Regions from separate parts of the Pseudidiomarina terrestris genome, predicted to be linked through region 1. Evidence: riboswitches for the same ligand, from Rfam matches in the RefSeq annotation. Region 1 holds a riboswitch; the other holds the start of a gene.

Region 1 (14,818 bases):
TCAAACCATCGGTACAGTCGCGGGAATGCCCGGCGGCGCTGCAACCAACGGCGTGGTGCCATTTCAAAAACAATATTATTAAATGCGGCTGGCGAGGCTTGTGTGGGGCAGGGCTTGCGCCAGGAACTCAGGTCAACCTCGACAACGTCCACATTGTGAGATTTTAAAATTTTCAGCTTTTCGCGATCCACGGTGTGGGTCACAGCAAACTCGATGAGGTAAGTACGGAGCCCGCAATAGCCAATAGCATCAATGCGAAGTTCGCCGTGATAGGTGCGCTCAACATGTACGGAGTCGAAGAGCTGAACGCGCCCGTCGGGTAGGTAAAGCATTCGGTGTTTCAACAAGAAATTCTTCGCATAAAGGTGGAGTGGGGTTTCACCAGACTTATACCCGGCCTGCTTGCCCGTAGCATGCCGGAAATGGCGTGCTTTAACCTCACCCTTTACCGGAATCACTTTGCTCTTGCAGAGAATGCAATTGTAGTGACAGTCTTTCTCGGCCTGGCTGATAGAAACCTTCTGTCCCGTGTCTTTGTTGAGCGCGAGCAGCATCATGACACTGCCTCCCACAAAACCATTAACGGTGAACAGCATTCATCACAGAGATTGTTGTATTCATGACCCTGCCAGCTGCTCCCGCAGTTAACGCAGCCAAAAGCGTATTGTGGACGAAACGGGAAGTCGCATTTTTCGGGAGACCGGCGCCAATACTTACCGGTAATGCAATCAGAAAGGGATTTCAGCACGACGTCTTTCAGCGTGGTTGGATCGCCACCTTTGAGTTCGGAATAATACTCATGCAGTCTGATCTCAAGTATCGCTACGTTCCTAGGCAATCCATTGAGCAGGTCATTATCAAATGAATGGTGTTGATGGGTTAAGCACACCGCAATAGTTGCGTCTTGTGCATAAACTATAAAATCGATGGGGAAATCATCTTCGAGTCCTATTTCGATAGCATCAACAGTTAGGTTCCGGTTTTTGAACATTGCAGTACAGGGGACGAACATATCCCTTAATCTGTTTAGTTCCTGCGAGATGATGCATCGAAGTCCAGCTTCAAAAGCAAATGAACAAGAGTCATCTGCCGCTAATTGATGATGTGAAAAATGCCAACGGTTCGTTGCGCCTTTTTTTGCGACCAGGTCGCCATCGCAGCCGGGGCAACTACAGTTGCAATCAAGGCCGGAATGAACAGCCGAGATGTCGACAAGTTTGCCTGTCGATTTTTGTATCCCAAATGGAATGAATGGTTTATTCATGACTGGTTCCTCGTGTAATAAACGTCGTATTGACGTGATTCAGATAACCAAGGAAACTGAACAAAAGTTAGCGAAACATAGAGAATCACCGAGAATCGTTATGGAAAAACAAGTGCTTACGACAGCGGCACGTTGTGCCAAGGACTGGGTAGATGAGCTCGACAAGAATAAGAAACGCCCGGAAGCGTTTCATGAGATGCTGAAAGAGATGAGTCGCCAGGTCCTGGATTCCGAGGCGGAAACCCTGGTTTTTACGTTAACCGATTTGGTCGATCAAACAGGAAAAGTCGAGAGTAATAGTGCGCATGGGAAAGCCTTTTCGAAGTTTGAGGAGAAGCTAGAGCGTTTTTCAGATGCGCTGCGCCAATACGCGATAGACAATGACTTTGACTTCATTCCAGCAATTAGGATGGATAAATCACAACGCATAAATGTTGTTCACTTCAGTGCAGCTGACGCCGCGCAAGAGGGGATTCGCGCAGCTAGGGAGATCCCCGCTGGTGCAATTCGTTATACTTTTGATGAGAAGCATCGGCTGTGGGGTGTGTTTGGGTTTATTTCGGGGATGCGGTTGCGCACTTGGCCAATGGTACTTGCGATCACAATCATTTTGGCGTTTGCGCTTGGTTACTTGGTGGTTGCGGTTTTATTATTGCTGGCATCCATTTCAGCACCTTCGCTCAACACCATGCTTGGCTTTGTTGCGAGCCTTTTTGTTGGCTACATAGTAGTGCGTTTATTGCGATCCTACGATCGCTTCATGACCACTCGAGTTACGGTGGCGCATGACGTTTTAGCAAGTATATCGGCACCACAGTCAGTCATTGTCATGAAGCCCAATGGTAATGAAGATCCCACCTTAGAAGTGATTACAGCGAGCGCTACGTGCCCAGTATGCGAGGGCGAAATTCGGCTCCGTAAGCCACATTTTAAGTGCTCTCATGAAGTCATTGGTGCGTGCCGAAATAATCCGACGGAACATTGCTTTACTTTTGATCATGTTACGCGCCTGGGCTGGCCGATTACGGAGGCGGCGCGGCGTCATGTTCGTCTGGAACGCAAAAGATGAATCGGCCATGAAAACTAATCAACCTTAGCTCTTTTATTTTAATCGTGCATATCGGTATTGATTGGTTTATTGAACCATAAAAACAATCATTTGAACGTCATGCAGCAGTTAATGGCCTATGCCATTTAAACTATGATCTTTGGCTAATTGCTAAGCTTACTTTTCACTGACATGTTATCCGGTAAAAATTGAAGTAATTTCATACAACGAGGTACTTCTTTGAATCATCGACAGTGATAGTCAGATAGGATAAGCCAATGAACTCTCAGGATTCTGCGCTAAGACGCACGCCACTCAGGCCTGCGGAGAAAATGCTCTATGCCGGTATTATTATCGCCGCGATTCTCTATGCGGTCCGCTACTTCATCGACATGTCCTTAGCTGTCAGTGACATCGCATCCACAACGATAAATGCCAGCCTTTTGGCGCAAGTACTTTCGGTTGGACCAGCCTTCATAAGCTATCTATCCAGCGGTATCCTCTTTCTTGCGCTCTTGCAATACATCGTGCGTGAGCTGCCCCGGGATTGATTGCGGATTGCGCTTTCCCACCAGTAGAACGACGGGCTACCAGGGAAACGCCTGCGGGATCAGCCAAAGCGCTGTCACGCTATAAGCAATGACCACCAGCACGCCAATTCGGGTAAAGTCGCCAAACTTGTAGTTGCCGGCGTTCATCACCATCAGGTTGGTCTGATAGCCGAAGGGGCTGATAAAGCTTGCTGAGGCACCAAAGGCCACCGCCATCACAAAGGGCATGATGTTGACGCCCAGACTCTCGGCAATACCTATGGCAATCGGGAACACAATCGCCGCTGCGGCGTTATTGGTGACAATCTCGGTAATCAGCCAGGTCAGCACAAACACGCCAATGAGCGCCGGATAAGGATTGACCGGGCTATCGGCACCAGTCCCGCCAAATAAGCTAAACATGCCGGAGGTCACTGTCGCCGCCAGACCCGACGACATAAAAACATCGGCAATACACAGCGCCGAGCCAATCACCAGCCAGATATCCAGCGGCAGCCGCCGGCGAATATCCGCCGCGCTAATCACCTGGGTGCCCAGCATCAGCGCCAGATACATCACCAATCCATTAAAGAGCGTCAGCAAACCGCTGGCCGCGCCAATCACCACTCCTGCAAATCCTGCCAGGGCGATGATCTCCTGCCGACCGCTTAGCATCGGACTTAAACGCTTACCTTCCAGCAAAAAGAAATTCCGCTCAAGGTTACGGTGACGGTAAAAATCCTCGCTGGTGGCCAGTACCAGCCGATCGCCGGGCTGGATCTCGATTCGACCTAACTTGCCTGAGAGCCGCTCACCACCGCGACCAATCGCCACCACCGCAGCATCGAACAAAGCCCGGAAATTCGCCTGCTTGAGCGTGCGTCCCACCAGTGTCGAGGTCGGACTGACAATGACCTCGGTCAGATTATCGTGCAGCAGGCCGTTGGTGTCGTTAAACACCTCGTGGGCGTACATGGTGACGCCGGGCAGAGACGAGACCTGCTGCGCCTGTTTCACATCGCCGCAGAACACCAGCCGGTCGTCGGCTTGCAGCACGGTTTCTGGTTTGACCGGGCTAATGAGCTGGCCTTGACGTACGATCTCTGCCAAAAACAATCCATCGAGCGCCCTTAAGCCCGCCTGTTGCACGGTTTTACCGGCGAGCGGTGAGTCGGCGGTGATTTTGGCATCCAGAAAGTAGTCCTGACTGATGTCACTGGCCACCTTTCCCTTCGGCAGCAGATAAGATGCGACAATTGTTGTCGCACCCGCGACCAGCAACACCCCTAAGCCCACCGGCAGAAAATCAAAAAAGCCAATGCCCGGATGCCCGGTTTCTACCAGAAAGCTGTTCACCACCAGGTTGGTCGAGGTACCAATGAGGGTCAGCACGCCGCCTAAAATGGCAAAGTAACTCAGTGGGATCAGCAGGCGCTGCGCCGGGTGCTCACGGTTTTTACGCACGCTTTGCATCAGCGTGGCCACCACCGCGGTATTGTTCAAAAAAGCCGAGGTGACACTCACCAGCCCCATCATGCGCAGCAAGGTGATGAACTGGCTTTTGTGGAATAAGCTGCGGCTGACCCACTGCAGCGCTTTGGTGCACTCAAGGGCCATGGAGCCCATCAGCAAGAGCATCAGGGTAATGAGGCTAAGATTCACGTAGTGGTTGAGTAACTGCTGGGCACTGATAAGGCCCGGCAAGTAAAGTGCAAGCGCTGCTACGACGAATAATGTCGCAGGACGGTTGCGCGTGGCAACCAGTCCTGCGAATAACGCGAGGATAACGAGGCCAACATAGATTTGGCTCATAAGCGCTGCGCCTTGTTAGCTTTTGGTGACGTCTTTCGCGCCCCAGTGCGGAAAGTGCTTGCGCACGAAGATGTTGAGGTCTTTTTCGAGCTCGCTGACATCCTGGCGCTCTTCTTCTTTTTCGACCAAAGGCTGCTCGACCATACCAGCACCAATGGTGACGTTGGTCATGCGATCGACAATGATAAAGGCACCGGTTTTGCTGTTCTTCTTGTACTTATCAAACACCACCGGCTCTTGCAGACTGAAATCCAGGGTACCGATTTCATTGATGCCAAGGGTCTCGGCATCTTTTTCTTCGAGGGTGTTCACGTCAATGCGATGATGGATCTTCTCGCAGCTGCCGCTGGTGAACTTGGTGCCCATTTTGATGTAGTAATCACGATGGGGGACCAGTGCGTCGTCGTGCATCCACACCACTTTGGCGCGCAGCCGGTTTGAGGTGTGCGGCAGCGCGTCTTTTTCGACAATCATATCGCCGCGGCTGATATCGATTTCATCGTTCAGCGTCAGCGTCACGGCTTGTGGCGCGGCGGCGTCTTCGAGCTCACCTTCAAAGGTGACGATGCTTTTCACGGTGCTGACTTTGCCTGAGGGCAGGGCACGGATGGTATCGCCTACTTTGACCTTGCCTGAGGCAATGGTGCCGGCGTAGCCACGGAAGTTCAGGTTCGGGCGGCTGACGTACTGCACCGGGAAGCGGAAGTCGTTGTTTTCCTGATCGCGGTTGATTTCCAGCGTTTCAAGGTACTCCATCAGGGTGCGGCCACGGAACCATGGCGTATTTTCGCTGCGGTTGACCACGTTATCGCCATCCAGCGCACTGATCGGCACGAAGTGGATGTCGGGAATATCCAGCTGGCCGGCGAGTTTCAGGTATTCGTCCTGGATCTCTTTGTAGCGCTCTTGTTTGTAGTCGACCAGGTCCATTTTGTTGACCGCGACAATCACGTGCTTGATGCCCAGCAGGCTGACAATGAAGCTATGACGCTTGGTCTGGGTTTGCACGCCGTGGCGGGCGTCAATCAGGATCACGGCCAGATCGCTGGTGCTGGCACCGGTCGCCATGTTGCGGGTGTACTGCTCGTGGCCCGGGGTGTCGGCGATGATGAACTTGCGCTTGTCAGTACTGAAGTAGCGATAGGCCACGTCAATGGTGATGCCTTGCTCACGCTCCGACTGCAGACCGTCGACGAGCAGTGCCAGGTCGACTTTATCGCCGGTGGTGCCCATGGTTTTGCTGTCTTTGGTGATGGCGGCCAGCTGATCTTCGAAGATCATTTTGCTGTCGTGCAGCAGACGGCCGATGAGGGTACTTTTACCGTCGTCGACGCTACCGCAGGTGATAAAACGCAGTAATTCTTTGTTCTCGTGCTGCTCGAGATACTTCAGGATGTCTTGTTCGATTAAAGGAGATGCGTGGCTCATGGTTAAAAGTATCCTTCCATTTTCTTCTTCTCCATTGACCCGGCGCTATCGTGGTCGATCACCCGGCCCTGACGCTCTGAGGTGGTGGTCAGCAGCATTTCCTGAATGATTTCCGGCAGCGTTGCGGCACTTGATTCCACTGCACCTGTTAGCGGGTAGCAGCCTAAAGTACGGAAGCGCACCATTTTCATTTCTGGCTTCTCGTTTTCTTCCAGTGGCATGCGGTCGTCGTCGACCATGATCAGCGTGCCGTCTTTTTCTACGACCGGGCGTTCCTTGGCGAAATAGAGATCGGGGATCTCGATGTTCTCAAGGTAGATGTATTGCCAGATATCGAGTTCGGTCCAGTTGCTTAACGGGAATACGCGGATGCTTTCGCCTTTGTGGACGCGGCCATTAAAGATGTTCCACAGTTCCGGGCGTTGATTCTTTGGATCCCAGCGGTGCTTTTTATCGCGGAAGCTGTACACGCGCTCTTTGGCCCGCGATTTTTCTTCATCGCGTCTGGCGCCACCAAAGGCCGCGTCGAACTGGTACTTGTCGAGGGCTTGCTTGAGCGCCTGAGTTTTCATGATATCGGTGTGCACTGCGCTGCCGTGGGTGAACGGGCCAACTTGTTGTTTTATGCCTTCTTCGTTGCTGTGGGTGATGAGCTCGAGGCCGTGCTTTTTCGCCATCTGGTCGCGAAATTCAATCATTTCTTTGAATTTCCAGGTGGTGTCGACATGCATCAGCGGAAATGGAATTTTGCCTGGCGCAAAGGCTTTGCGCGCAAGGTGCAGCAGTACTGAACTGTCTTTACCGACAGAGTACAGCATGACCGGGTTCTGGAATTCAGCAGCCACCTCGCGGAAGATATGAATCGACTCCGCTTCCAACTGCTTCAGGTGGGTCAGTTTTTCGCTCATTTCTGGTGCTTCCCTACAACAACTTTAGTGGCCTGCGATTGTACCGCCTGCCGCCCCCCGCAGCAAGCCACCCCCAAGGAAGGGCAGCCCTTCGCATTTAGCACCCCTCCGCGAAGGAAGGGCTGCCCTCTGTGGATATGTGGATAAAAAAGGGCTGCCCTTTTTATTTGCTTTTTTATTGCACGATGAAGTAGGGGTTTAGCAGCGATTCTTTTTGGTTGTACATTAGTGCTTCGCCTTCGAGGGTGAGTACTTCGGCGCCGGCGGCGAGTGCCACTGCGTGCGCTGCAGCGGTATCCCATTCGGAGGTTGGACCGAGGCGCGGATACAAATGCGCTTTACTTTCGGCCACCAGGCACAATTTCAGCGAGCTGCCCATGGGCACCATTTCGTAGGGTTTATCCAATGCATCCAGATACGACTGCGTGTCCGGTGACGCATGTGAGCGCGAGCCGACCACTTTCAACGTCGGCGCATCGCTATCTTCGCGGGCGGCAATCGTCTCGTCATTTTTGTAAGCCCCAAGGCCAGCAGCGGCGCTGTACATGGTGTCGGTGGCGGGTGCATAGACCACTCCAGCTAAGGGCTGCCCTTTGTGGATAAGTGCGATGTTGACGGTGAACTCGCCGTTGCGCTTGATGAATTCTTTGGTGCCATCCAGCGGGTCGATTAGCCAGTAGGTTTGCCATTGCTGGCGCTCGGACCAGGGCACGTCGGCGGATTCTTCGGATAACTGCGGTAGGGCGGCAAGCTCGCTGTCGGACAGTTTCGTGAGTTCGGCTTTGATAATTTCGTGCGCGGCCAGGTCGGCCTGGGTCAGTGGGCTGTCGTCGCCTTTGGCCTGCACCGCAATGCGCTCTTCAAAATCGGGCGCATCGTAAATCTTCATAATTGCCTCGCCGGCTTTGCGGGCGATGGCTTCGAGTTCTTTTAGGCTGCTTGTGGTGAGCATGCTTTATCCTTTTAGCGACTTCGCTAAGCGGCATATCCTGCCGCTTGCACTTAAGAAATGTAGTTGTGCGTGCGCAGGTAATCGAGCACCTGCTGAGCGGCTTCTTCAACCGAAAGTTCGGCGGTTTTCAGATGAATCTCAGCTGCTTCAGGTTTTTCATAGGGCGAGCTGATGCCGGTGAAGTGCGGGATCTCACCTTTGCGCGCTTTTTGATACAAGCCTTTCGGGTCGCGCTGCTCACAAATCTCGAGAGGGGTATCGACGAAGACTTCTACGAATTCATTTTCGAGCATCAGGGCCCGGACTTTGGCGCGATCTTCGGTGAAAGGTGACACAAAAGCACTCAAAACGATGAGTCCGGCATCGGTAAACAGCTTACAAACCTCGCCGATGCGACGGATGTTCTCAACCCGATCGGCTTCGTTAAAGCCCAGACCTTTATTCAAACCCATACGGATATTGTCACCGTCGAGTAAATAGGTATGGTTGCTGTTGCGATTCAGTAATTCGTCGACGGCATTGGCAATGGTCGACTTGCCCGACCCGGAAAGCCCGGTAAACCAAAGCACCACCGGCTTCTGAGCTTTCTGTTCAGCGCGACGCTCGCGGCTGACGTGATGGTTATGCCAAACGATGTTGTCCGTGCTCTTTTCGTCACTCATTCGTAGTTCCATGCTTACTGGTGCGTGAGCTGGCTATCATACCGACATTTGCGCAAGGTCGGTAGATCAGAAGGCTTAGACACCTCAAAACTCAATAGTCACCATAATAGTGTCGCTGTAAACACCCACGGCGGCCTCCTGCCCCGCTGGCACACGTCCATAGATGTCATGCAATTGGGTGGTCGAGGTCGTGCCACTGACCGTGGCGGTGGCACCAGAACCGTCCCCCCAGATAAACGAATACGTGGGGGCGGTATACAGGTTGTAGCTAAGTGCATGTTCAGCGTTGAACATTTTGCGCTCGCTATAAGTGCCAGATCCTGCGCTCAGTAAGATGCTGTAACTGGTTTGGGTGTCACAACTGACCTCAACGACGCCGGTGCTCTCGGTGGGCGCGCTGGCCAAACTATCGTAGCTGCCAAAACTGACGCCTTGCGCCGACACCAGGCAGCTCGCTAAAGCGCTGGAGTTACCTAGCCACAGTGCCAGAGCCGTGGCGTAGATCAATTGCTTTACACCGATGCGTCGCATGTGCGCTTTCCTAAATCGTGCAGGCTGGTGCCATCTTGCGGTACTTCAAATTCAAGCAGGCATTGCTGCATTTCGCCATTTTGCTGGTAATGCACTTCAACCTGCTGCTTGCCTTGGCTATCGGTCAGATAGAGTAAGCCTTCATACCCCACCGCTACGGGGTCATCCTGCCCGGCAAGGTAGGCTTTGGCGCCGACGGGAATAAAAGCACCTTCCGCGTTGACAAGGTTCAGCATAACGCTGGCAGAGCTGGCGATGGGGAAGGTGATCACGACCCCGCTGCGGTGATACGGCGCGATTTCGCGCTGTAGGGTAGCCACTGTGGTACTGAGGGGAAAGTCTGTCGCATCAAGGCGTATGCGGTTGCGCTGGTAGGCGCGCAAACGTGGAATAAAAGCGAAACCTTCCTCATCCGTGGTGGCAATATGCTGGTTTTCGGCGTAAACCCGCACGTTTTCGGTGCCCGGCACATGCACCAGGCCAAAGCTGTCACGCACCGGCTGACCTAACGACAGGTAGCCGCCGACGTAACTCAGTGAGCCCCTGGCTGTGGCGCGATACGCCTGTAAATTGTCAGTGCGCGAATAGTTGGCGGCAAAGCTGCCCACCGAGCTATTGAAATTTAAGTCAGCCTGGCTGCGCGGCTGATCGAAAAAGCCCTGGCGCAATCGGTAGCCGACGCCGTGCCCCGCCGGAGTTTGCCGTTGCACCTGCATAAACGCAGTATCGCGCTCGGTGTAATGGGTTGCGCCGGTGCTGAAGTTTGCGCCTTTGCCGAAGGGAATGTTGAGCGCTAGCGACAGCTGAAAATCTTGCTCACCTTTGAAAAATTTGAGTCCGTGCAGGGATAAGTGGCCCAGCCCCGGCAGGTGCTTGGTGAGTCCGGCGTTGATAAAGGCCAGGTTTTCATCGTCGCGCTGCTGACGGGTGTAGGCTAGGCGTAAGTTGCCCAAAGGCGTACCCGACACGCTTAGGTAAGACCTCAGCTGCAACTTGGGGTACGGCAGCGGCTGCTGCTGAATCCGCGGACTGATGCGAAAGTCTGCAAAAGTTTTTTGCGCGTCCACGCCAAAGTTAAACTGACGGCGTTGATGTTGCAGTCCCAGTTGCAGCAGTTGCCCTTTGCCCTGGCTATGATGATTGCCGACCAGGGCAAAGGTCATAGAATTCTGCCATGGCAAGGCCTGAATGCCACTGACGCCGAGTTGTTGGTAGTCATCGCTCAGTCGCGCCGTCACCTCAGCAGTGAAGTCGTTGCTGACACCGTAGCGGTGATGGATATCGGCCAGCCAGCTGCTGTAGTTGCCGCTGCTCAGACCATAGTCCTGGCGAACGGTACCCAGGGCGTAGGAATAGTCGTGAAGACCCGCCCGCAGAGCACGGCGGTCGGTAAAGTAGCTCTGCGAGATCGCACGTTGCCGGCCCAGCAGATCGGTAACCACCAGTTGGACATCGCCGTACCCGGTAATTGACGGCAGCTCGTCGATGGCAAAGGGGCCGGTGGGCACCCGCTGACGAAAGCGCAGCGCGTCATTGATATAAAGATCGACCGTGGAAGGCTCGGTTGCCAGGCCCGTAAAGGCAAGCGTCGGGACTTTGATCATTTCCGGCTGGGTGGCAAAATTCGTTTCCCATTTGATGCCAGCCAGACGCACATCCCGGCTCCAGCCGGCCGAGCGGGTAAGGAAATCGCCGATGTACAAGGAGTTCATCCGCTCGGGGAAATCGCTACGCCATACGGTGTTCAGTCGCAATGATTCAGTATCCGCGGCATCGCTGTTGTACCTATGCACTGAGGTCTGGTTCAAACTTCCCCACGCGTTGAACAGCCCTAGCTCAAGAAACCCGGCGGCGCTGGTCATGAAGGTGTCATGGGTTGCTGTGACATCGTAATTGAAGTAGGCACCCGGTGCCGAGGGCGATAATTCGATGGGCGGTCGCTGGTAGCCTTGCAGCTTACTTTCGCTGAAGAGCTCCGGAGGGAGCTCCAAACTTAAGCGCATGAGCGAACGATTGAGGTTATACTCGGTATTCAGTTGCTTAAGTGAGTAATAACTTTCGCCGTAGTGCTGCAGAGCCGCTTGCTCGGGCAACTCCACCCGCCAGCGCTTCAGATCGCCTGCCGCAAGCAATACGTCGCCGTCGCGGACCAGCGCCAATACAGTGCCAAAGCCCTGTTGCCGATTCAGCGTAACATCGACCCAGAGCTCTTCCACTGCGTTAGATTCCTGCGCTTGCGGCGCAGCGCCGAAAAGGGCAGCAACGGCAAGCGTCAGCAGCAAGGCTAAGGTACGGGCGAGGGACAACATCATTTACTGCGTCGATAGCGTGGTCGAAACTCTATCGTCATGAATCCTTGCTTGAACGACAATTTCTGGGTACTGACTGACACTGTCTTGCAGCTGCCATTCATAGTAGCTGCCGGGCAATACATAGATATTGCCGCTCGGCGCGGACTGGGCAAGCACGGGTTGCTCTACTTCCAGTTCGTTAATTTTCGCGTGCGCGGTGCCAGTATTTTGGGCGACCAGAAAGGTCGCGTTATCACGCGTTTCAAGCCGCCACTGCAACTGATGTGCGGCAGCTTGTTCGGGGGCTACAAACACCGGAATAGAAATGCGTAAGGTAATCGCGATGCCAACATTGTCTTGTGGCGGTAGTTCCCTGATCATCAGCCGGTACGACTTTTCTGTCTGCGCATCAGGCTGCGCCCGCAGGCCAACCCGCACAATTTGTGTCTGGTGGGGTGGGATTTCGGCAATGGGCGGTGCCGCAATGAGTTCTTTGGTTGCGGTTAAGCTGGTTTCCTGGCCCTGCTGACGCCATTCGAAAAGACTCAGCTGAATCGTTTTGGCCTGATCACTTGAGTTGGTCACCGTAATGGATGCCAGCGGTGCTGCTGCTGACAGCTCCACACGCACGGGTGAGACGCCCAAGGTGTTTGCCTGAACTGCAGAGCAGCCGACCAGGGTAAGCAGGGTGATGAAAATAGAAATTTTGAACCGTTGATAAAAAGGCAGGCTAGAGTTGCTAGCCTGCTTTTCACGGCCTTTTGTCAGATTTAAAAGGCTCATTTTCTTTTAGTAAGTTGCTTTTAGTAAGTTACTGTGACCGTAACAGTATCAGCGTAGCCAGCAGAGACCTTTGCTGCCGGTTGTGCGTCAATTTTACCGTAAACGGTGAAGGTGCTCGGAGTCGCAAGACCCGCGCCCGTCACTGTTTGCGATGCGGTCATGTTGTCCCATACCGAGGTATGACTTGCATCGGTATACAAAGCATAGTTCAGCGAGTTGGTGCCATCTGACATCGCCCACATATTTCCTGATCCCAGAGTGACCGTACCTGATGAGCCTGACGTACAAGCAACGTCGAGACTCGCAGAACCAGTTGTTCCTACAGATGGGTCAAATGAACCAAAGGCTAATGAGTTGGTGGTAATTTGACAGCTTGCGGCAACTTCAGCGGTCACTTGAAACGTGGACGTTTCCGTTGCTGCGTGCGCTGCAGACATTACACCAGTAGCGATAAGAGAGGTTAAGATTAGCTTTTTCATATGTGTTCTCCACAAAAACAACTGTGAGCGCAGTAATACGCATAAAGAACAACCTTGAGAGGAAGTATTCAACTAGTAGAATGTCTTCCGAAAAGCCACAGCTATAAAAACGTAGATATCTCGCTTAAACATTGTGTGGTGGTTCCTCGATCATGGGCTTTTGCATAGCAGCCTTTAGACAGGTAACTTTGCGTCATCACCTTTCGATGATTTTGCCTTTTATCAACTCAACGTTGTACAACCAAGCGCCCTCTACTTGAGGTGACTTGCATGCTCATTCTTCCACCGAGTTGGGCAGAGTACAATCAAAAACAAACCGGTCAGACCTCGGCTCTGTTGATTTTTTGGGAGGTCGCAACCGTTACTTAACAAGGGCTGCACGGTGAGTGCTTGCTTACTTACTGAAACTTAAAGCAATCTTCTTTTGTGGGGAGGATCTAGTCGTTTGCCTTCTCACAAACTTCTGGTTTCAATCGATAAAATCTAATAAAATCATCACACAAAAAACCTAAATATAACAATTAAAAATAAGGATAGTTCATGAACGTTAAGTTTCTTAGTGCGTTGGGGATTGTGGCTCTTACTCTTTCTGGGTGTGCGTCCGTACCTTTAGAGAGTGCGGAGAACTCAGCCGCAGCGAAAGCTTTCGATGCGCCGACGGGCAACAACGCAGGGTTATATATTTACCGTGATACAAATTTTGGCGGTACTCTGAAGAAGTCGGTGTGGGTGAATGATAAATGTGTTGGTGAGACAGGTCCGAAGACGTTTTTTTACCTAGAAGTTGAAGGAGATCGCGAGCATACGTTATCCACCGAGTCAGAATTTTCGCCAAATGATCTTGTGCTAGAAACCGAAAGCGGCAAGAACTACTTTATTCGCCAGTACATTAAGTTTGGCGTTTTTGTTGGCGGCGCCAACCTAGAAGTCGGCGAGCCAGAAGTGGCGAAAAAAATTATTGCCGAACTTGATCTGGCAAAATCCGGGGTTTGCGGGTAAGCCAACAGGATCTCTGTATCCTCACCTAGTTCCCAGACATGTTTGGATGTCGAACTAGAAGCGACAATTGCTTAATAATTCTAATTACTGGCCTTTACCGGAATAAGGACGTTAAAAGTGAACAAATTACTTCTCATAACAGTTTTTTTAGTTGGTTTAACAGGTTGTTCGTCAGCTCCAGAAATAGGTACGTTTGAAACAAAAGCTGAGACAAATAAGGTAGTTATCTACCATTATCGCCCCTGGATATTCAGAGCTGGTGCAATAAACTATATAGCAGCTTCGAACGAGAAGCCGATGACAGTCATTGGTAATGGTACCGTGTTTCGTGAGGTCGCTGAGCCCGGGAAACTAATATATCGCGCAGAAAATTATGCGCCAGCAGGTTGGGCATTTTTTAACCCGGGTGGCGTACTAATAACGAACATCGTTCAAACGATGGAAGAAAAGATTCGCTTCACCGGCGATGCAAATCAGATCTATTTTGTTGAGTGGACCCCTAACGGCGTGCGGTTGACCTCCGAGAGCGAGGCTCGCGAAGTCATCCCCGAACTGAGTTGGAACAATCGTATTGGATGGCCGGCAGGTGAAGAAAAAAGGCTTGAAGGTGAGTCTAAATAGCTCTCCGTCCGGAGCAGTAGGACCTCCTGCTCCGGACTAAGCTAAAAGTTAATCAGCAGACATCACATCAAACGCTTTGCCCACCATGCCGGCGGTGGTCAGGCAGCCCACCGAACTCAATCGAAATGTCTACTATAAAAGACAATTATCCGATAAAACTGCACTTACTGTCTAATATAATAGTCAAATAGTTGGCGATACGTGGTTTTCGGTCTAGTTTAGTAGACATTTGGTTCGGATGAGTAATGACAATGAAGGTTATACTTCAGATATTCAATGATAACGTTTGGCACGATGCTTACAGGCTTCACATCGACTCGCCCGAAAAAGGGGCGACTGGCCCTGTGAAATCTGAAGTCATACGGGACTATGCCGTACGTTATTTCGGCGAAAAACACTCGCGCAGCTTTTCCGCAAATTATGAAGTTAACCCGATGGATATAACGCGGGGGGCAAATCGATTGGTGGAAACGAAAGATAAACTTAAGCGCTGGGGGCTGGTATGAGCAA
Region 2 (14,818 bases), 200 kb from region 1:
TTCAGATAGTAAAAATGATGCTACCTACGGATCCACGAGTCATTCATTAACGATTAATCAGCAAGCATCTGAAACAGATCCAGCACTAACTAACGATCGCCGCGGAAAACCTAAACGGCCGTTACTAAAGAAACGTAGCGATTATCTTTTAGACTTAATTGTATACAAAAAGTGTACTGACAACGGATACATAACTCATGTAATCGATACGTTCCTTTCCCCAAGCCCGCTGCTATTAACCCTTGATACCAGACGCTGTTACGTATGTTACCCAAACGAGGTAAAAACACCCCTAGACCACCAGGAAGACCAGGAACTATCAATCATTCCACTCTGTTCTGGATATCGTGATGATAAGGATATGTGTCTCGAGTTAACGACGGTTTATGAAGACGTATTAATTGAACTGTCACGCACTCCGGATGAGTACAGGGCTCTTTCGGAAGTTGACCGGAAAAAAGCGGTCGCGGTGCTTGAGAGCCACAAAATTACGATTTCATACCAACGCGTAGTTTCCATCGCGAGTTTTGACGAGTCAAAATATCTAAATTTCAAAGTTCATGAAAACAGAAGGCGAAAAGAAATTTTTAGCGGGAGGAAAGTTGATGAAGACGAAAGAGATTCCGATTTAATTGATGTGCCATCATCAGAGTAGCTTTCATTAGGGTATTAGGGGCAGAGCGCCAGTTCGAATTCAACGTTATTTTCAAACGATGCTTTACCTTGTTGTGGGGCACAGCTGAGGAAGCGGACACTGAAACGTTGCTTATGGCCGCTGATCACCGGATAGGCCGGCACCTTAGCAGGAACTCTCAGGCGTAACAGGCTCAAGGGCTCGGTACTTTCCTGTAACAGCCCGCCTTCGGCGACCACCCACTGAAAATGGGCCTGGCCACGCAGCAGCTCCAGCTCAAGTTCAAGCCCGTTAAATAACACCTCAAACTCGTGCCACCAGCGCTGACAATCGTCGTCGCGTTTTTGCTGTGCCTGATGCAACCAGAAATGCAGTTGTGGTACGTCAAAATTACAGGTACCGCCAGGCATACCGAAGCGTTGCCGGGTGACGCTCAGCAAGCGATCCTGCTTCAGGTGGCTACCAATACGAGTCAACGAATGAATCGCTTTACTGGCCTCTTGTACCCGCGTGTTGAGCTCTTGCACCTGCTGCTGGTTGACGTCGGGATGCTGCGCCCAGACCAGTAATTGTGCCTTGCGGCGGTCCAGGTCTTTTTGCACATCCGTGCGCACATCGCTGCGCTCACAGAGCTCCAGTATGGCGAACAACGCGTCGAAGTAGCGCGAGTAGTTGGTTGCGTCGACAGTTTGCTCAGGTTTGAGTAACTGCTTAAGATGTTCCAGGCGCAGGTAAGTACGTACCCGCTCATGGAGCGGATATTCGTAATTGATTGCTGCATATTCAGTTTTTTCAGTCATTGGCTCTATGATAACCGCTTCTTCGGCCGTTGCAACGCTTTGAAACAAGTCTGACTGGTAACTCATCTCAGTCCTCCTGTCCCTGGTCGGTTTGCAGCGCCTTCTCACGGGCGCGTTTCAGGTGCGCTCGTCCCAGATAATCCTGATGCAACGCTTTGACCTGCGGCGCCAGTTCGCTGAGCGTGCCTTCGTTGTTAATGACATCATCTGCTGCCGCTAAGCGCTCGTTGCGGGAAGCTTGAGCGGCAAGAATTTGCTCGATCTGATCGTTGCTGACCTTATCGCGCGCCAAGGTTCGTTGGCGTTGGGTTTCTTCGCTGACATCGACCACCAGCACCCGGTCACACAAACGGGTCAGGTTGTTTTCAACCAGTAAAGGTGCAGAAAGAATCACGTAAGGTGAGGCTGCGGCTTCCAGCTCTTCCAGCAGCTGGCTGCGGATGAGAGGATGGGTGAGTTGATTCAGCCAGTCCTTTTCTTCGGGTTCGGCAAAGATTTTTTCTCGCAACCAGCCCCGGTTAAGCGAACCGTTATCAGTTAACGCCTGCTTGCCATAACGCTCGGTTACAGCGGCAAGTGCCGGTGTGCCCTGATCAAGGATATGACGGGCAATGACATCGGCGTCAACAACAGTGATGCCGTGAGCGGAAAACAGGTCCGAGACAGTGGTCTTGCCTGAGCCGATCCCTCCTGTTAAGCCGAGCACCCACATCAGATACGCACCAGCCCCCAATACCAATGGAGCAAGGGCTCACCCCAGATTAAGGCAATTACGCCGCCGAGAATAAGGAAAGGACCAAAGGGAATCGGTTGCCCGCGTTTATCGCGCTGGATGAGCTGAAGGGTGATACCGATAACCGCGCCACTAAAGGCCGCTGCCAGCACAATAACGGGCAGCAGCTGAAAGCCTGCCCAGGCGCCAAAAGCTGCCAGCAGTTTAAAGTCGCCATAGCCCATACCTTCTTTACCGGTAAGTAGCTTAAAGGCCCAGTACACGGACCAAAGGAATAAATAGCCGGCAATGGCGCCCATGACGGCGTCGGGCAGGCTTACCGGGCCACCGGCCCAAGCCACAAAAAGACCTAGCCATAAGGTAAAGTAGGTCAGCTGGTCCGGTAGCAGCATGTGATCGTAGTCGATGAAAAACATCGCTATCAGCAAACCTGCGAAAATCATGTAGTAAAGGGCAGGCCAGCCAGCCCCATAAAACCATGCGATACTGGCAAACACCACACCGGTCAGAATCTCTATTGCCGGGTAACGCAGTGAAATGCGGGCCTTACAGTTGCGACATTTGCCTTTCAGCAGCAACCAGCTCAACACCGGAATATTGTCGTACCATTTAATCGGGTGCTTGCACTTGGGACAGTGTGAGCCGGGCGTTGAAATATTAAAAGTGGAGGGCTCAGCTGCTGGGTTGGGCGTTGTTTCTGGCGTCGCTGTTTCCAATACCAGAGCACAATCGCGCTGCCATTGACGTTGCATCATCACCGGTAAGCGGCCAATGACCACGTTGAGAAAGCTGCCGACCACCAGCCCCAACACCAGTCCTAACAGCAGCGTCAGATGGCTGTACGACGGGTAGACATCATTAAGTTGTTCTAGCATTAACCGACCACCGCGCCGAGGTTAAAGATGGGCAGGTACATGGCAATAATCAGGCCACCGACCAGGACGCCGATGACCACCATGATCATGGGTTCCAGCAGCGCTGTAAGGTTATCGACCAGGTCGTCGACCTCGCGTTCGTACACATCCGCGACCTTGGATAGCATGTCATCCAGAGAGCCGGATTCTTCGCCGATATAGACCATTTGCGTGGCCATGGTCGGGAAAATGTCAGCATTGACCATGGCGGTGTTCATTTGCATGCCTGAGGTCACGTCGCTTTGAATGCGGTAAATGGCGTCGCGGTAAACAGAGTTACCTGACGCGCCAGCTGCGGACTCCAGTGCACTGATAAGGGGCACACCGGCTGCAAAGGTCGTGGAGAGGGTACGGGCAAAGCGCGCGACCGCGGCTTTATCGAGGATCATGCCCACGACGGGGATTTTTAAGGAGATCGCCTGGACTTTGTCGCGGAATTTTTCACTTTTAACCATGGCCCGGGCAAACAACCAGCCAGCGGCTATAAAGCCAGCGATGACATAGACAGCGTAGGCCTGCATAATTTCAGATAAATTCACCACAAACTGGGTCATGGCAGGTAGTTCTGCACCAAAATCTTTAAAAACACTTTCGAATTGAGGCACCACGTAAACCAGCAAAATCATAGTGACTGCAATAGCCACCACGATAACCGCAGAAGGGTAGACCAAGGCCTTTTTGATTTTGGCTTTTAAGGCTTCGGATTTCTCCCGGTAGGTGGCAATTCGATCGTAAATGGCTTCCAGAGAGCCCGACTCTTCACCGGACTCCACTAAGTCACAATAAAGCGGATCAAAAACTTCTGGATGTTTGCGCAACGAGGCTGCCAGAGGGGAGCCGGAGCCAACGTCATCGGCCAGAGTCAGCATCAGATTACGGACTTTGACATGATCCGTACCCTTGGCCACCATCTCCAGCCCTTGCAGCAAAGGCACGCCGGCTTCCAGCATGGTGGCTATCTGACGCGTGAAAAGCGCGATATCCCCACCTTTAATTTTTTTATGGCCAAAGAGTGGCTTGGCTTTCTTTTTGACTGAACGCGGATTGATGCCCTGATCACGTAATCGGGAACGGATCTCTTTTTCATTATCGCCCCGCATCAGGCCTTTTACTTTCTGGCCCCGCCGGTTGAGTCCCTGCCACTGGAATTCACTGAAGTCGTCTATTTTTTTACTTTTTTTTGCTACAGTTGCCATAGCCAACCCTTAGTTGCTGCTGACGCGATTTGCCTCCGCCAGGCTGATGGTGCCGTCAGCGACTCTTTCTAATGCGGACTGCCGTAATGAATTATAGCCTTCTTTTCGTGCTTGTCGGGCGATTTGTATGGAACCCGCACTGGACATAATAAGCTCTTGTATGGCTTCCGTCACTGGCATGACTTCATAAATCCCTGTACGACCTTTGTAGCCGTTGGTACAACGGTCACAGCCCACGGGCTTGTGAATCGTCAGATTAGGAATTTGTTCTTCGGTAAAGCCTTGACGCAGCAGCTCTTCGTGGGGAATTTCTTCCGGCTCCTTGCATTCACCACAAAGCCGTCTGGCTAGACGCTGGGCGATAATGAGCGAGACAGAGCCGGCAATATTGTAGGAGGGCACGCCCATGTTCATTAAGCGGGTCAGGGTTTCGGCCGCAGAGTTGGTGTGCAGAGTCGACATCACTAAGTGACCCGTTTGCGCGGCCTTAATAGCAATTTCAGCAGTTTCCAGATCGCGAATCTCACCCACCATGACCACATCGGGATCCTGGCGCAGGAAAGAACGCAGGGCATCGGCAAAGGTCAGACCGGCTTTGACATTAATCTGAACCTGGTTGATACCATAAAGGTTAATCTCAACAGGGTCTTCCGCAGTGGAAATATTCACTTCGGGGGTATTGAGGATATTCAGGCCTGTGTAAAGGGAAACGGTTTTTCCAGAGCCGGTCGGGCCTGTGACCAGTATCATCCCCTGCGGTTTGGCGAGGGCCTCTTCATAGAGCTTTTTCTGATCCGGAGCATAGCCCAAGGACTCAATACCCATCATCGCCGATGCTGAGTCCAGAATCCGCAGTACAAGTTTTTCACCGTACATCGTCGGTAAAGAACTCACTCGAAAATCAATGGCCTTGTTTTTTGACAGGCGCAGTTTGATACGGCCATCCTGCGGCAAACGGCGCTCGGCGATATCCAGCTGGGACATGACTTTCAGACGTGCTGCTATTCGCGCAGAAAGCGCAACCGGAGGTCTGGCGATTTCGTGCAGGACACCATCGATACGAAAACGAATTCGGTATTCACCTTCATAAGGTTCAAAGTGTAAATCCGAGGCACCGCGCTTGATGGCATCGAGCAGCATTTTGTTAATATAAATAACAATAGGCGCATCGTTTTTGCCGTCGACGGAGACTGCGCCATGTTCTTCACGAATTTCACCTTCGGCATCAATCTCGCGCAATTCTCGCTCATCTTGCTCGGTAACACCCAGCATGGAGCTTTCGTTTTCCAACAACTTATCAATAAGCTTTTGTAACTTGTCTTCCTGCACCAGCACTGCTTCGGATTGCAGGCGGGTGCGAAACTGAAACTCGTCCAGGGTTTCAATTCGGGTGGGGTCGGACACCGCGATATAAAGCACATTGCCGCGCTGATACAAAGGCACGGCATGGTTCTTGCGGATTAAACGCTCATTGATAAATTGTGGGGGAATAAGTTCTGAATTAAAAGCGTCCAGGTCGAGCCATGGGCAATTAGATTCTTGGTAGCAGAAAGCCGCCAGTTCGTCCGGCTGAATCAGTTTACGCTCTAATAAAACACTGGTGAAGGGTAATTTGGTTTCCCATGCATACTCACTACAGCTTTTTAGTTGCGCTTCGGGAATACGTCGATCGCGCAGCAGAAGTGCGGCTAAAGAATGATGGAGCATTGATTTACATCTTCTTTTTCAAGAATAGAGGTCCCAAGCCATAAAGCTTGGGACCCAAGGAACTTACACAAAAGACGTTAGCTTGCATTCGTTCCTGCAAGCGCCAACGCAGCGGCCTCAGTCTGAGTACAACCATCTACGCGAGTATCCGCACCTGTATCAGAACAACCGATCTCCCAGTTGAGATTTGAGCTGTTGCCAATAGTTGGTGCTAACGTAACACCGATATCGCCTCCGCCTTGGGCTTGAGCTTCCAATGTCGCCGTAATTACGCCGTCAGTTGCGGATGCTGCTTTCAAACCATTTACTACGCCTGCAGCAGTAATTGCTGCTGGAATTTGAGCGGTCGCGTTTGAGCTGGAGCAACCAGCTAATGCTCCAGTTTTCTGGTAACATAGCGCTACCGCAGTTTTATAAGAGTTAAGAGCAGCCAGGCCAGTGCTCGCCTTCGCACGCTGCGTATAGTCAGAATAAAGTGGAATGGCGACGGCCGCCAAAATACCGATGATTGCTACTACAATCATCAATTCGATTAAGGTAAAACCTTTTTGTACTTGCGCTTTCATGTCAAATCTCCCGAAAGGTACGATAGTATTCAATTATAATTGTTGTACGGTGTGGCATTCCCTTGTTGGTATTACACACCAACAACAACAAACTCTGCATCAGCCGAAAGACTGTGGTTGCGCTTTGCGACCGTGAAAGCCGAAATAGCCACTCCATCCACCAGACTTTAGCCTGCAGCCCCGCTATCCGCCAGTACCTTTACGTTAAAAGGTCAGAAAAGGCACCGGTAGGGACCGGAGGTTTTGCGTCACCGCCTCACAACGGTTTTGCCTTTTAAAGCAATTGCCTGGCATTCCACAGACTAAACCTGCGGATTGCGCACTGCTTAGTAAACATAGCAGATGTAAGGGTTTCGTCAATAGTTAGACATCTGAAATGCGCAGAGAAAGATCGACCGCTTTTATGTGCTTGGTAAGCGCGCCCGAAGAAATGTAATCAATTCCGGTACTTACTAAGGTCTCTAGCTGATCTCGGACGATATTTCCAGACACTTCAATACGAACATTTTTTGACTTCAGCTTAACAGCGCTACGAATATCCTCATAACTGAAGTTGTCTAACATGATAATATCCGCTCCGGCAGCCATCGCAGTCTGATACTCTTCCAGGTTTTCGACCTCGATCTCAACGATTTTATCGGGGTTTAAACGGCGGGCTTCCTTAATCGCTGCGTCAATCGACCCACAGGCCATGATGTGATTTTCTTTGATCAAATAGGCGTCATAGAGACCGACGCGATGATTACTGCCACCGCCACAGACCACTGCGTATTTTAACGCGGTGCGAAGGCCCGGAATGGTTTTGCGGGTATCAAGTAACTTGGTCGATGAACCCGCTAAGAGTTCAACGTAGCTGGCGGTCGTAGTCGCTACCCCTGACAGGGTCTGTAAAAAATTAAGCGCGGTCCGCTCGCCAGTGAGTATGCTGCGGGCAGGGCCACGCAATTCACACAGCAGAGTGTTAGCGCTGACGCGGTCGCCATCGGCAACCTGCCACTCGATCCTGACGTCATCACCCAGCTGGCGGAAAACTTCATCGACCCATGCCGTGCCGCAGATCACTGCATCTTCGCGGGTAATGATGCGGCCATGCGCTTGCTGGCTGGCCGGAATCAGTTGCGCGGTAATGTCCAGCGCGCCACTTTGCTCATTTGTCAGTTCACCTTTTGTCAGTTCACCTTTTTTCAGTTCATCTAGGGGACCGTTTAAGTCTTCGGTAAGGGCGCGCGTGACCATGTGTTGGCGGTCGGCGGCAAGAAGTTCAGGCTGTACACGAGTATCCATGATGAACGGTCTCTCTGTTGGTGACTCTGGTGATGATGTTGTGGTCGTTCAGGAAAGCGCTTATTGTAATGGGTCGCCGCGGGGGTGACAATGGCAGGCTCACGGATAACGTCGACAACAAGTGGAAAGCAGAAGCCGCACATGAGCACAGACAAAACTGAATCTGACCCGAACGCTAGCATTAATAACGGTAAGTACCGGGATGCCGAGCAAAAGCTGTCACCGCATCATGATCAGCGCAGTGACCCGACCGATATCAGTGTGCTGGTGGTGCATGGCATAAGTTTGCCTGCCGGTGAATTTGGGCAGCCCTATATTGACCAGCTTTTTATGGGCACACTGGATCCCGAGGCGCACCCGACCTTTGCTATTCTTAAAGGGCTGAGAGTCTCAGCCCACATGGTAATCCACCGCGACGGACGCATCGTGCAATATGTCCCATTTCATCTGCGCGCATGGCACGCGGGTATCTCGCACTATTGTGGGCGCAGAGGCTGTAATGACTTCGCGATTGGGATTGAGCTTGAGGGAACGGACACCGAGCCCTACACTAAAGAACAGTATCAACAACTTGCGCGGGTCGCCGCAGCTCTGGTAGAGCATTACCCCGCGTTGACAGCGCAGCGGATTGTTGGCCATCAGCACATTGCGCCGGTACGTAAGACCGATCCGGGCCCAGCTTTTGATTGGCAGCATTTTAAGCAGCTTGTGAACCAGCAGCTGCATAGCGAGGATGATTAAATGCAATTATTGGCGATTTTATTGGCGTACTCGTTAGAGCGCTCCGTGACCTTGAGTCGCAATCTGCATTGGCGCCGCATTGTGCTGCGCTGGCAGCAATGGCAGGCTAAGAAAACCCAGCTCGGCGGTGACTCGCAGGAAAAAATTTCAGAATGGCGGCAACACCTGCTGGGCGAGGTGGTATGGGCCATACTGCCGGCCTTGATCATTACTTTTGTGGTGTTGCTGGTCGACTCCTTCCTGTTGTCTTTTGTCGTTGGCGTACTTGCTTTGCTGGCCTGCATGCAATGTGGGCAGGCGCGCAAAGCCTATAAAGCCTACCTCGAAGCTGCCAATCTGGGCGATACCGGTGCCACCGCCGAGCAACTACGGCAGATACGCCGCGCAGCGGGCGTTCACGACGCTGCTCCGGTTCACGATTTACTGGCATGGATCCATTTACGCTATTACTTTGCACCGCTGCTTTATTACGTGTTGTTTGGTATCTTCGGGGTGCTCGCTTATGCCACATTGCGCGATATGAAACACCCGCACAGCAAAGCCTGGACACAATTGCAGCTGATCATCAACTGGCTACCGACCCGCATCATGACCTTTGGCTTTTTAATGGTGGGGAACTTCGGCAAGGCGCTGCCGGTATGGCTGAGTTCAGTGGGCAATACTCCGCAAAACAACTTTGCTGCATTGAGTAAGGTTGCAGCGGCAGCCGAACAGCTGGAACCGGGGCATGAGGATGATGTGACCTCAACTGCTCTGACCACTGTTGCACTGCTAAAGCGTAACCTTCTGTTTTTCATCGTCTTGTTGGCAGTAATGACGATTGCGGGCTGGTTCTGATGAATTAATGTTTGGGTTCATGCCTGAACTAGTCTAAAATACGTTTGGTAAGACCAATGCACCACTGTTATCGAGGCACATCGCCGCCCAGAGACGTGGGGCCAGAATCAATCTGCTAAGGTTCTTAATGAATGGCATTTGACCGCATACAACCGACCAAACTGTCCGACGTCATCATGCAGCGCATTGAAGGCATGATTGTTGATGGCACGCTAGAAGCTGGCGCGCGTTTGCCGTCAGAGCGTGATCTTGCCCATCAGTTTTCGGTGTCGCGGCCGAGTTTGCGCGAAGCCATTCAAAAATTAGAAGCTCGCGGTTTACTTGAGCGACGTCAAGGCGGCGGCACTTATATTTGCGATAACATGCAGAAGCGCGTGGCGGAGCCACTCCTGGAACTGCTAACACAGCACCCTGAATCGCAGTTCGACCTGCTGGAGTTTCGCCACGCGCTCGAGGGTATTTCTTCTTATTATGCCGCGATGCGTGGCACCCCAACGGACATTGCCCGTATTGCCGAGAGCTTTGCCGCGATTCAGCAGGACGATGACGCGGAACTCGCCGCACAAGCGCATGCACTCAACGAATTCAACCTGCGCATCTGCGAAGCATCGCATAATGTGATCCTCCTGCACCTGGTGCGGAGTATGCAGCCACTGTTAGAGAAAAACATTCAGCAAAACCTGCACGACCTGTCACACAAAGCTGGCGTCATGCAACAACTGCACGAACACCGGCAGCACATTGTGACTGCCATTTCAGCTGGCGAGCCCGAGCAAGCGCGCGAAGCTTGCCATCAGCTGCTAGCCTATATTGAACACGCGTTATTGACCTCCAACCGTGAACAGTCACGGATTCAGCGGTCACTGCGCCGAACGTAAACTGGGTAAGGATAGAGTATGACTGACCATTTGAAAGACGACCTTGATCCACAGGAAACACGCGAGTGGCTTGACGCCCTCGAAGTCGTGTTAGAAGAAGATGGCCCGGAGCGCGGTCATTTCCTGATGGAATCATTGATTGAGAAAGCGCGTCGCAGCGGTGCCTATCTGCCGTATGCGGCCACCACCGCTTACTTGAATACCATTCCGGCAAGTCAGGAACCGACCATGCCTGGTGACCAGAGCATGGAAGCCCGTATCCGTTCGGCGGTTCGCTGGAACGCCTTGGCCATGGTCTTACGTGCCTCGAAAAAAGACTTGGAGCTTGGCGGTCATATTTCGAGCTTTGCCTCATCAGCGATGATCTACGATGTGGGCTTCAACCACTTTTTCCGCGCGCCGACTGATAAAGACGGCGGTGACTTCCTGTTTATTCAGGGCCATGCCTCACCCGGCATCTACGGCCGTGCGTTCCTGGAAGGTCGTATCAGCGAAGACCAGCTCAACAATTTCCGTCAGGAAGTTGATGGCGAAGGTGTGAGTTCTTACCCGCATCCAAAACTGATGCCTGAGTTCTGGCAGTTCCCAACCGTATCTATGGGTTTAGGCCCGATTCAGGCGATTTATCAGGCGCGTTACCTGAAATACCTGACCGACCGTGGTATTAAAGATTGCTCTAACCAACGCGTTTACTGCTTCTTAGGGGATGGCGAAGTCGATGAACCAGAAAGCTTAGGTGCGATTGGCCTGGCGACTCGCGAAGGTCTGGATAACCTGACCTTTATCGTCAACTGTAACTTGCAGCGCCTTGACGGTCCTGTTCGTGGTAACGGCAAAATCATCCAGGAGCTGGAAGGCACCTTCCGCGGCGCTGGTTGGGAAGTGATCAAAGTGATCTGGGGTCGCTACTGGGATCCGCTGCTGTATCGGGATACCGAAGGCAAGCTGGCGCAAATCATGCAAGAGAGCGTGGATGGCGAGTACCAGAACTATAAAGCTAAAGGTGGCGCCTACACGCGTGAACACTTCTTTGGCAAAACCGAAGAAACCAAAGAAATGGTCGCCAACTTGTCCGATGAAGACATCTGGCGTCTGAACCGTGGTGGTCATGACCCGGTTAAGGTTTACGCGGCGTACCACAAAGCGGTTAACACCAAGGGCCGGCCACAGGTTATTCTTGCTAAAACCGTGAAAGGATACGGCATGGGCTCGGCCGGCGAAGGTAAAAACATCGCCCACCAGGTCAAGAAAATGGACATGGATGCGATCAAGCACTTCCGTGACCGCTTTAACATTCCAATTAAAGACAGCGAGTTGGAAGATATCCCACTGTACAAATTCCCGGACGACAGCCCGGAAATGAAGTACATGCGCGAGCGTCGTGAATCGCTTGGCGGCTACATGCCAGTGCGTCGCCCGAACACCGACGTCGAGCTGGAAATGCCGGCTCTGAAAGCCTTTGAGTCGGTCTTAAAAGGCTCAGGTGATCGTGAGATCTCAACTACCATGGCATTTGTGCGGGTCCTGAACTCACTGTTGAAAGACAAGAAAATCGGCAAGCGCATTGTGCCGATTATCCCAGACGAAGCCCGTACTTTTGGTATGGAAGGCTTGTTCCGTCAAGTGGGTATTTACTCCAGTCAGGGCCAGAAATATGAGCCGCAGGATGCGGATCAGGTTGCCTATTATCGTGAAGATAAAGAAGGCCAGGTGCTCCAGGAAGGTATCAACGAACTGGGTGCGATGGCGTCATGGGTAGCGGCAGCGACGAGCTACTCGACCAACAACGAACCTATGATTCCGTTCTACATCTATTACTCGATGTTCGGATTCCAACGTGTGGGTGATTTGGTCTGGGCCGCAGGCGACAGTCAGGCCCGTGGCTTCCTGATTGGCGGTACCGCCGGTCGTACCACGCTGAACGGCGAAGGTTTGCAGCATCAGGACGGCAGCAGTCACCTGTTGTTCAATACCGTGCCTAACTGTGTAACCTATGACCCGACCTTCGGTTATGAAGTTGCGGTCATCGTGCAAGATGGCTTGCGGCGCATGTACGGTGAGCAGGAAAACGTCTTCTACTACCTGACGGTCATGAATGAAAACTACCAGCAACCGGAAATGCCTGAGGGTACCGAAGAAGGCATCATCAAAGGTATCTACGAACTGGAAGAGCATAAAGCTAAAGGCTCTAAAGGTCAGGTACAGTTGCTGGGCTCGGGCACCATTTTGCAGCAAGCGCGCAAAGCCGCACTTATCTTGTTGGAGCAGTACAACGTATCGTCAAAAGTGTACAGCGCGACCTCGTTCAACGAACTGGCTCGTGACGGTATGGATGTGGATCGTCACAACATGCTGAATCCAGGCAAGAAAGCTGAAGAAGCTTATGTGACCAAAGTACTCAGCAAGGCCAAGGGGCCAACCATTGCTGCCACGGATTATCAGAAGCTTTATGCTGACCAGATCCGTGCCTGGATACCGACGCCTTACCGCGTGTTGGGTACTGATGGCTTTGGTCGTTCAGACAGCCGCGAGAACTTGCGTCGCCACTTTGAAGTAAGTGCCGAGTATATTGTAGTGGCAGCCTTAGCAGAACTCGCCAAAGCCGGGGATATCGATAGCAAAGTAGTGGCCAAAGCCATTAAGGATTTCGATATCGACACTAGCAAAATCAACCCACTGTACGCGTAAGCGACGGGAGCGGAGACAAACATGGCAGATGCAAAAGAAGTGCTCGTCCCCGATGTGGGCGGCGAAGAAGTCGAAGTTATTGAAATTATTGTCAGCAAAGGCGATAGCGTTAACGCTGAAGACGGTTTGATCACCGTAGAAAGTGACAAAGCGTCGATGGACATACCTGCGCCTTTCGCTGGTACCGTGAGTGACATCAAGGTCAGTGTCGGCGACAAGATCAGTGAAGGCGATTTGATTGCGATGATCGAGGCTGCGGGTGAATCGGATGATTCATCTGATGATTCGTCCGATGATTCTGGATCTTCGTCGGCTGACGCCGGTGCATCTTCTGATGAAGGTGCAGAAGGGGCAGACCGCTCCGGGTCTGACCCGGACTCTGATGATTCATCCGATGATTCTGGATCTTCGCCGGCTGACGCCGGTGCATCTTCTGATGAAGATGCAGAAGGGTCAGCCCCTTCCGGGTCTGACCTGGAGGGCGGTGAGACCAAGGTTATTGACGTCAAGGTGCCGGATATTGGTGACGACGGTGAAGTGGATGTGATTGAGGTGCTGGTCAGCGTCGGTGACACCATCGAAAAAGAAGATGGCTTGATCACGCTGGAAACCGACAAGGCCACCATGGACGTACCTAGCCCGCAAGCGGGTACGGTGAAATCCGTGGAAGTGAGTACCGGCGACAAAGTGAAAGAAGGCTCGCTGGTGATTACTTTGGAAGTTGCAGATGAGTCTGGTGGTAAGAAGTCTGAAGATAAGAAGGCTTCTGAGTCTAAGCCGGCTGAATCTGAGTCTTCAGGCTCTAAGCCGGCTGGCGCCGGTGCATCTTCTGACGAAGATGCAGAAGGGGCAGACCGCTCCGGGTCTGCCCCTGGGGCGGGGGAGCGTAAAGCGCCGCCAGTGCCTGATCATCCGCTCGACAAGAAAGGTAAAGCAGAAGGTTTAGCCTATGCTTCACCAGCGGTGCGTCGTTTAGCCCGCGAGTTTGGTGTCGATCTGAACCAGGTCAAAGGCTCTGGCCGCAAAGACCGCATCCTCAAAGAAGACGTGCAAGAATACGTGAAGTATGAGCTGTCACGTCCGAAAGCGACCTCATCAGGCAGCACCTCACAAGGTGCGGGTGGCTTGCAGGTGATTGCACCACCAAAAGTCGACTTCAGCAAGTTTGGCGAAGTCGAAAAAGTACCGATGTCTCGCATTCAGAAGATTTCTGGTCCGAATCTGCATCGCAACTGGGTCACCATCCCGCACGTCACGCAATTTGATGAAGCGGATATCACCGAGCTTGAAAACTTCCGTAAGCAGGAAAACAAGCTGCAGGAGAAGAAAAAAGACGGCGTGAAGATCACCCCGTTGGTGTTCATCATGAAAGCCGTTGCCAAAGCGCTGCAGGAGTACCCGCAATTCAACTCGTCGCTGCATGAAGATGGCGAGCACCTGATCATGAAGAAATACATCAATATCGGGATTGCGGTGGATACCCCTGGTGGCTTGGTAGTGCCGGTCATTCGTGACGTTGATAAGAAAGGCATTTATGAGCTTTCTGAAGAACTCATTGATGTCAGCACGCGGGCTCGTGACGGTAAGCTGAAAGCGCAGGACATGCAGGGCGGTTGTTTCTCAATTTCCAGCCTGGGCGGTATTGGTGGTACAGCGTTTACCCCGATTGTAAATGCACCGGATGTCGCTATCCTTGGGGTTTCGAAAAGTGAAATGAAACCCAAATGGAACGGCGATGAATTTGAGCCGCGGTTAATGTTGCCAACCAGCTTGTCTTACGACCATCGTGTCATTGACGGTGCGGTTGCGGCGCGCTTTAGTGTGTATCTGTGCAACGTGT

The links. A riboswitch is a leader RNA that binds a small molecule or an ion and turns the genes downstream of it on or off. The one in region 1 is predicted to bind cyclic di-GMP.
Region 2: it holds a riboswitch for cyclic di-GMP, as region 1 does, so the genes downstream of both, J6J28_RS01330 (pilin) here and J6J28_RS02265 (Csu type fimbrial protein) in region 1, are expected to answer to the same signal.

What each region holds. Positions count from the first base shown of each region.
Region 1 covers NZ_JAGGJE010000001.1:467,884-482,701, forward strand. The annotation lists gene J6J28_RS02205 (competence protein CoiA family protein) at 1-557, opposite strand, end outside; gene J6J28_RS02210 (competence protein CoiA family protein) at 554-1,264, opposite strand; gene J6J28_RS02215 (hypothetical protein) at 1,365-2,333, shown strand; gene J6J28_RS02220 (hypothetical protein) at 2,591-2,863, shown strand; gene J6J28_RS02225 (SLC13 family permease) at 2,900-4,654, opposite strand; gene cysN (sulfate adenylyltransferase subunit CysN) at 4,670-6,082, opposite strand; gene cysD (sulfate adenylyltransferase subunit CysD) at 6,085-6,990, opposite strand; gene cysQ (3'(2'),5'-bisphosphate nucleotidase CysQ) at 7,166-7,942, opposite strand; gene cysC (adenylyl-sulfate kinase) at 7,993-8,604, opposite strand; gene J6J28_RS02250 (Csu type fimbrial protein) at 8,689-9,135, opposite strand; gene J6J28_RS02255 (fimbria/pilus outer membrane usher protein) at 9,117-11,447, opposite strand; gene J6J28_RS02260 (fimbrial biogenesis chaperone) at 11,448-12,209, opposite strand; gene J6J28_RS02265 (Csu type fimbrial protein) at 12,230-12,688, opposite strand; cyclic di-GMP riboswitch class I at 12,823-12,915, opposite strand; gene J6J28_RS02270 (DUF2846 domain-containing protein) at 13,229-13,687, shown strand; gene J6J28_RS02275 (hypothetical protein) at 13,805-14,308, shown strand; gene J6J28_RS02280 (hypothetical protein) at 14,554-14,814, shown strand; gene J6J28_RS02285 (helix-turn-helix domain-containing protein) at 14,811-14,818, shown strand, end outside.
Region 2 covers NZ_JAGGJE010000001.1:272,002-286,819, forward strand. The annotation lists gene J6J28_RS01300 (hypothetical protein) at 1-655, shown strand, start outside; gene zapD (cell division protein ZapD) at 670-1,500, opposite strand; gene coaE (dephospho-CoA kinase) at 1,502-2,149, opposite strand; gene J6J28_RS01315 (prepilin peptidase) at 2,146-3,042, opposite strand; gene J6J28_RS01320 (type II secretion system F family protein) at 3,042-4,277, opposite strand; gene pilB (type IV-A pilus assembly ATPase PilB) at 4,287-5,984, opposite strand; gene J6J28_RS01330 (pilin) at 6,062-6,550, opposite strand; cyclic di-GMP riboswitch class I at 6,721-6,832, opposite strand; gene nadC (carboxylating nicotinate-nucleotide diphosphorylase) at 6,914-7,834, opposite strand; gene ampD (1,6-anhydro-N-acetylmuramyl-L-alanine amidase AmpD) at 7,976-8,575, shown strand; gene ampE (regulatory signaling modulator protein AmpE) at 8,576-9,412, shown strand; gene pdhR (pyruvate dehydrogenase complex transcriptional repressor PdhR) at 9,544-10,290, shown strand; gene aceE (pyruvate dehydrogenase (acetyl-transferring), homodimeric type) at 10,309-12,978, shown strand; gene aceF (dihydrolipoyllysine-residue acetyltransferase) at 13,000-14,818, shown strand, end outside.